Regions from separate parts of the Ruegeria sp. CL3 genome, predicted to be linked through region 2. Evidence: riboswitches for the same ligand, from Rfam matches in the RefSeq annotation. Region 2 holds a riboswitch; the other holds the start of a gene.

Region 1 (3,626 bases), on a different contig from region 2:
CAAAAGGGCGGTCAGAATGACCGCCCCCAGCAGGACCGCCTGGCCCGTCTTCGTCATCTCAGCTGTTACCCCGGTGCATCGCCGTTGCCATCTTCTGGATCGCTTCGATGTTTGCCGGTCCCGGTGTCAGCTCTTCGTAGCGCAGGCCGATCCAGCGCTCGTTCTTGACTGCATCGGTCTGCGACATCACCGGATGTTCCTGCAGGAACTTAAACGTATCTGCCGCGCCATTGCCCGTTTGGTAGTCCAGCAGAACAAGGAATTCGGGGTTCGAGGCGGCGACAGCCTCCCACGAGGTGCGGCCCCAGCTAGTGTCCATGTCATGGGTGACGTTGACGCCGCCAGCCGCTGCGATCATCGCGTCGGGAATGGCATATTTGCCTGCGGTAAAGGGCGCATCGGCCGGGCCGTCCAGCAGGAAGACGCGGGGTTTTTCCAGATCGGCGGTTTTGGCTTCGATCGCGGCCAGTTGGTCTTTCCAGCCCGAGACCAGCGCGTTCGCCTTGTCCTCGACATGCATGACCGTGCCCAGACGCAGAACGTCGTCAAACAGCAGGTCCATGCTGGCTTCGGGACGGTCTTTGTTCAGGTGAATGCAGCTTTCGGTCAGCACCATGGTCTTGATGCCAAAGGGCTCCAGCGTGTCAGGGGTAACGTCTCCGCCGGGTTTCATGCCGTAATACCAACCGGCGAAGAACATGTCGGGTTCGACCGCGACGAGGTTTTCGACCGTCGGGTATTTCGGAGCGAGTTCGGGGATGTCACCGCGCTGCGCGTCGAAATCGGGGCTGGTCTTGTACCAGCCGGTGATCCCGGTCAGGCCAACGATGCTGTCTTGAAGACCCAGTGCAAAGGCCATGTCGGTCATGTTCATGTCATGAACCACGATCCGCTCGGGCTTGCTATCGAACACCAGAGGTTCACCGCAATTGTCGACGGTGATCTCTTGCGCAGCAGCGCCGCCCGCCAGTGCGCTGAGGACCGCAGCGGACAAGAGTTTCAGTTTCATCAATCTCTCCTGTTAAGATGAAAGCTTTCGTTTTCGGATGTCCAGCGCGGGGATCACGCGTCCTTCATGCTGGAAACACAAATAGTCAACACCAAAAGTCTCGCGCACGCGGTCTGGGGTCAGAACCTCGGCGACCGGGCCGAAAGCCGTCAGTTGCGCGTTCTTCATCAGGGCGACGTGGCTGGCGAATTCGGGGATCATGACCAGATCGTGGACGATCATCACAACCGTCACGCCCAATTCGGCGACCAGAGACAGCATGTGCCCCTTGGCATCCGGGTCCAGATGGTTGGTCGGCTCATCCAGAAACAGCAGCGAGGGGTTCTGCGCCAACGCCCGCGCGATATGAGCGCGCTGGCGCTCTCCGCCGGACAGCTTTGCCATCTGTTTGCCAGCCAGATGGGACAGTTCGGTGGTGTCTAATACGCGCTGCAGGTCCGTTTTAAGAGCTTCGGCGGATTTGTCGGCCCTGATCGGGATTTGCCCAAGGGCCACATAATCGCGCAGTTGCAGCCGCCCGTCGGGTATTTCCTGCTGGCCGACAACGGCAATCCGTCGGGCCCGCTCCAGCGACGACAGTTTCCGCAGGCTTTGACCCTGAATACGCACATCGCCTAGCGCCAATTTTGCGACACCACACAAGAGGTTAAGCAGCGTCGTTTTGCCCGCCCCGTTCGGGCCGGCAACGGCCAATATCGCGCCTTCCTCAAGCGTGAACGAGGTGTCGCGCAGCAGAACATCGCCGTTCAGGGCGTAGTATTCCAGATTTTCAGCGACCAGAAAGCTCATGCCGTGTCCTCCGGTGGCAGGCAAGGCATGCGCGACAGGGTTTTGGTGTAGAGCGCCAAAGGACGGGTCGAGGCGCTGGTCCAACCATCCTCGCTAGCCCGGAACTGATGGGCGAACTCGGCCAAAGCGCTCAGATCGGCAGGGGATTGAATGTCGCCGAACAGGTATTGCGCCTTGCCCTTGGCCTGTAACCCGACCGTCATCGGGCGGTCGCACCCGGCCATACAGTTGATCAGACGTGTCGAGAACCCCACGGGCAGCTGGCCGTCCAGCGCTTCTTTTGCCTCACGCGCGGGTATCGGCCCATTGCAGGTGCCGCATATCAGGACGAAATGATCAGCCATGGCACGCATCGCCGACTTGAACAAAAGCCGATTGAAGGCAAAAGCCATGAGTTGCATCAGCACGCAGATGTGCCATCGAGCCTCCTTCCGGGACACCCCGCCCCGGGCTGGTTAATCTGTGATGGCAGGTCTCCTGACTTGCGGGTCGTTGCTTGGCCAACCTTCCCGACCTTGAGGGCCAGTGGTTCTGTGGCGTCGCTCTCCGCTTACAGTTGCGGGGGCAGTCACGGCATTGGCCCTTGGGCCGCACCGTATTCCCATTTTCATCCCTCAGACACAGGCCGTCGGGAACCATCCAGAGCAGCTAGTCTGCTCAAGCTCCTATTGTCAAGCGCCGGAATCGCGCTATGGGACCACGCGCAGGGTCGGCCTGCGGGCGGGTCGGATCGGTCCGACACCATCGGTCGGGAACTGGCTGGCCAGGGTCAAACCGGCCTGTATCAGATGGGTGTCCGGGTAGCCTCCGGTCAATTCGTTCAAGGCATCGCGCGCTGCCGGAGTTTCGTCGCGGCGCATGTGGTGCAGCATCCGCAGCAGGGCGCCTTCGTCACATTTTAGCTCGTGCCGTGTTTCAACACAAAGCGGGTCGTTGAAGGCCAGACCCAAAGGGCGGGTGTGTAGCGTGGCCTTGACGACTTTGAAGACCAGATGTGCCAGAACCAGCCCCTGATCGCGCCCCCAGCGTTCGGTTGCGACCTTGAAGGCATGTTGCCACGCCTGCGTTTCCGGCTGTGTTAAGCTTAGGATGAAGTGCCGCATGACAGGCAGCAAACCGCGTTCGAAACCGTCAAATTCGACGCGGGGCAATGTGTGGTCAAATGCTGAGGGTTTCATGCGCGTTCCCTATTGGGTTTGGGGGCTTGTGCGACCAAAGGGTGGACGTTTTGCGGAAGGGTGTTTGGGTCAACCGGCGTTTCAGGAAACGGTGATGCAGCGCGGACGGAAAAGCTGAGATCAGCCTCGATCGCCTGCCTCAGTTTTGGTTTCAATGCGCAGCCATGGCGGCTGGCAACGGCGTCCATGGCCAACAGATCTGCGAGGGATTTTCGCATGTCAGGTTATCTTTCGGTCGCAAAAAATGGGACCGGGCGATGATTCCAACGAAATCTGACTGGGTCAGCTGTTAACTGACAAAAACAGTCGGGAAGTACAAGCGCGAAATTCTCAATGAAGTCAGTAGTCGGCAACCAACAGGAAATCCGGCGCTGCATCTTCTTCGATTGTTGCAAAGCGTGGGATCGGGTCTTCGAATACGTTGTCCGTTCGGTCGTCATTCACGGTAGAGACTTCGCCAATCAAGCAATCCCCACCTTCCGCCCAGAAGGCGTGCCAGATGCCGGGCATCAAGGTCACGCTCTGGCCTGGCTTCAGGCGCAGATGCTTTCCGGGCTGTATGGTGACAGGGCAGGCATCGCTTGGAACGGTGACCGCGTTGTCGCGGTCGATACCGCCATCGGGGTCCGACGCATAGATTTCCATAACTA
Region 2 (3,626 bases):
ACGCGCGCGACGAATCCGACCTGCAGCAGATTCTGGCATGGTGTCCGACAGGTCAGACAGCAGCTTTGGTCGGGTCATCCGGGGTTGGCAAAACAACGCTCGCCAACGGGATGACCGGGCAGGATCAGGCAACGGCCGCAATCCGCGAGGATGACGCCCGAGGCCGCCACACCACGACCTCTCGTGCCTTGCATCCGATGCAAAACGGCGGTTGGCTGGTCGATACCCCCGGCATGCGCGCCCTGCGGCTGCTCGACGCGCAGGACGGGGTGGACGAAGTGTTCTCGGACATTCTGGAGCTGGCCCAAACCTGCCGGTTCTCGGATTGCCAGCATGAGGCCGAGCCCGGTTGCGCTGTGCAGGCGGCGATTGAAGCAGGCACACTGGATGCAGATCGGTTGGAACGCTGGCGCAAGCTGAGGCGCGAGGATCAGCGTAACTCTGAGACCGTGGCCGAAGCGCGGGCACGCGACAAAGCCTTCGGCAAAATGGTCCGATCCGCGATGCACGGAAAATCCGCGCGGCGCGGAGATTGAAACACGGGCTGAAAAAGGGGCGTCGGTCCGCCGGCGCCCCCCATCAAGCGATCAATCGGGGCCAGAGCGCCGCATTTCGGCGAGCAAACACACCGATATGGCCGATTTCCGGAACGTCAAACTCTTCCGGTGACAACATGTGACGGCGTGCCTTCGGCCCGTATAGCTCAGCCAACCGCCAAACGGCAGCTTCTGGGACCATCTCATCATCTGTGAAAGCAAACAGGTCGACGGGAACGTTAGCCTCTTTCCATGTAGCTTGCGGCAGTGTGTCTCCGATCTCGGGCAGATAGCTTTGCGGCGCGGTGCACCATTTGCGCCATTGCCAATAGACCTTAGGCGGTAGGTCTGTTCCAAACCCAAGTGCCTTGCCCGGCAAATACCCCAGGCCGCTCACGACCAGAGGCACATGCCCATACCAGAACAACCCGGCCAGAGCGCGGTACGGCCAAGGATGATCGCCCAATTTCACAAGGCCAGAACAGACGCAGATCATGCGATCAATCTTGTCGATATCCGGCTGCACTGGCCCCAGCATCCCTCCAAGCGAATGACCAACTGACCATTGCTGTGCCAGCGGGAACCGTCGGCGCATTTCGGCCCGCGCGGCGGGCATGTCCTGCAACGCCCAATCCGCCATCGAGATCTTCGACCGACGCTGTGGCCCCGATTTCGAATGACCGAATTCCCGGTAGTCATAGATCAGACAGGCGATATCCCGATCCGACGCCAACCACTGTGCGAAATGCTTGTAGTAGTCACGCGGAACTCCCGTCGCACTGTTGATAACCACTACGGTTTCGGGCTGCCCTACGGGTCGGTAGATCCGCCCGGACAGGGTGCCATCCCCCACCGGGATCTGAACATCTTCGATCAGCACTGTTTGGTTTGAATCCAACATGGGCATCCTCGGCGGAAAACTGAACTGATGAGTTCACATCGCAACTTGAACTCAGACAGCCCATGCGAGTCAACTGCGATCCAACTTGACCACGCGTCCACTTTGCGGATCGGCTTTCCGCAGCGCAGAAAGTTCAACTTGACTCAGGATGGTTATGAACGCTAGCGATGATGCGATGGTTCCCGGCTTTCACAAGAGGTCGGGATGAAAAGGGAACACGGTGCGGTTTTCCCCGGCTTGCTCGGGACGAACCAAATCCGCGACTGCCCCCGCAACTGTAAGCGGTGAGCGATGTCGAAGATCCACTGGCCGAAAAGCCGGGAAGGTCGGCAAAGCGATGACCCGCAAGTCAGGAGACCTGCCATCGTCTACATAACCCAAACTCGGGCGGGGTGTCCGGGCAGGCCGTGACAGACCCTATCTGCCCCACCTGATCCCAGCCCCAGTCCAGCGCGCGGAGGGCGCAGGATGATCTGGAAGACGAAGACACATAGGTTCTCAGCAACCATCTGCCAACATACCGGCAAGACTTGCCCAGCGTTGGCACGGCTGGCGCGTTCGATGGTTGACGCGCTGGACCAAGCCGGTCCGGCGACCACATCGGATTTCGAAATCGAAGGCAGTAGCGACCTGACCCATTGCTCGGATGGATGCCACGCCCGGTTTCGGGCCAGCCGGTCTCGGGTGCGGGTCTATTGCGGAGCGGACCCTGATGCCGATAGCGAGACCCTCGATCGCTATGCCGACCTGATGTTCGGTACCGACACGAGCAGCCTGCCTGCCGCAGCCACGACTTCCCTGCCCTGCGCCATGCTCGAGGCTTCGGCGATTGCGCCGCGCAAACCGGCACAGGCGGAACTGCAGCCGTCGGCTTAGGAGTCTGCCAAAGCTCGGGCGGGCAAGGTTGCCCAGTGCTTCTGCGCATCGGTTTCGACTGCGCAGGGGCGTAGCTTGCGCAACCGGTCCAGCGCTTGGGTTGGAAGCTCGCCGCATTCGATCATCAACCGCAACACAACCATGCCAGAGCGACCACATCCGCCCTTGCAATGGACAAGCACGCGCCCTCCGCCCGATAAAGCCTGTCGCGCCGCGGCACTTACATCGGGCCACTGCGCATCAACCTCTGCCGGTGGCACGCCGAAATCCTGAATCGGCAAGTGTACCCAGCGGCTGGCACGTCCCTGAACGTCGCGGCCAAAATCGCGGGCACCGAACTGGACCAGCTCCGCCTCGGTTGTCATCGACAGCACGAGGCCCGGCCTCCAATCTCCGATCGTTTCAAGGTCGCCTGCATAGTCGCCACCCTTTCCCGGCATCGACGTTAGGGCAAGTGTGCCCCCGCCCACTTGCAAAGCATGAATGACCAAATTCGTCATGACAGCATCCCCCCGGAAGCGTTGATCCTGACTTTAGGCTTGATTCACAATCTGAAGAGTGTACCCCTGACGCGCCAGTTTCCAAAACAAAATCGTTCTTCAACTCATGTGGACGCGGGCGGCGCGGGCCTCTACGCTGCGGTGACGTTCCGAATCCGCCAGAGCAGACATGACCGACTCAGACAGCCCCGCCTATCAGGTTCTCGCCCGAAAATACCGCCCGGAAACCTTTGCCGATCTGGTGGGTCAGGATGCGATGGTCCGCACGCTCAAAAACGCGTTCGAGGCGGATCGCATCGCGCAAGCCTTTGTCATGACAGGCATTCGCGGAACCGGCAAAACCACGACCGCGCGGATCATTGCGAAAGGCATGAACTGTATCGGACCGGACGGAAATAGCGGACCCACGACCGAGCCTTGCGGCCAATGTGAACACTGCGTCGCCATCATGGAAGGTCGTCATGTCGACGTCATGGAGATGGACGCCGCCAGCCGCACCGGCGTCAATGATATTCGCGAGATCATCGACAGTGTCCGCTACCGCGCAGCCTCGGCCCGCTACAAGATCTACATCATCGATGAGGTCCACATGCTGTCAACCAGCGCCTTCAACGCGCTGCTCAAGACGCTTGAGGAACCGCCGGCTCATGTGAAGTTCATCTTCGCCACTACAGAAATCCGCAAAGTGCCGGTGACGGTGCTGTCCCGCTGCCAACGTTTCGACCTGCGCCGGATCGAACCCGAGGATATGATCGGCCTGCTGCGCAAGATCGCCACGGCCGAAGGCGCTGAAATCGCCGAAGATGCGTTGGC

The links. A riboswitch is a leader RNA that binds a small molecule or an ion and turns the genes downstream of it on or off. The one in region 2 is predicted to bind cobalamin.
Region 1: another riboswitch for cobalamin. It lies ahead of ACR0NO_RS16150 (DUF1636 family protein); the one in region 2 lies ahead of ACR0NO_RS09785 (hypothetical protein).

Annotation. Positions count from the first base shown of each region.
Region 1 is NZ_JBQFPT010000010.1:179,702-183,327, forward strand. It holds gene ACR0NO_RS16135 (iron ABC transporter permease) at 1-57, opposite strand, end outside; gene ACR0NO_RS16140 (ABC transporter substrate-binding protein) at 59-1,009, opposite strand; gene ACR0NO_RS16145 (ABC transporter ATP-binding protein) at 1,022-1,798, opposite strand; gene ACR0NO_RS16150 (DUF1636 family protein) at 1,795-2,142, opposite strand; cobalamin riboswitch at 2,249-2,452, opposite strand; gene ACR0NO_RS16155 (hypothetical protein) at 2,488-2,976, opposite strand; gene ACR0NO_RS16160 (hypothetical protein) at 2,973-3,194, opposite strand; gene ACR0NO_RS16165 (D-lyxose/D-mannose family sugar isomerase) at 3,316-3,626, opposite strand, start outside.
Region 2 is NZ_JBQFPT010000005.1:306,586-310,211, reverse strand. It holds gene rsgA (ribosome small subunit-dependent GTPase A) at 1-536, shown strand, start outside; gene ACR0NO_RS09790 (alpha/beta hydrolase family protein) at 580-1,437, opposite strand; cobalamin riboswitch at 1,597-1,817, shown strand; gene ACR0NO_RS09785 (hypothetical protein) at 1,906-2,313, shown strand; gene ACR0NO_RS09780 (protein-tyrosine phosphatase family protein) at 2,310-2,813, opposite strand; gene ACR0NO_RS09775 (DNA polymerase III subunit gamma/tau) at 2,983-3,626, shown strand, end outside.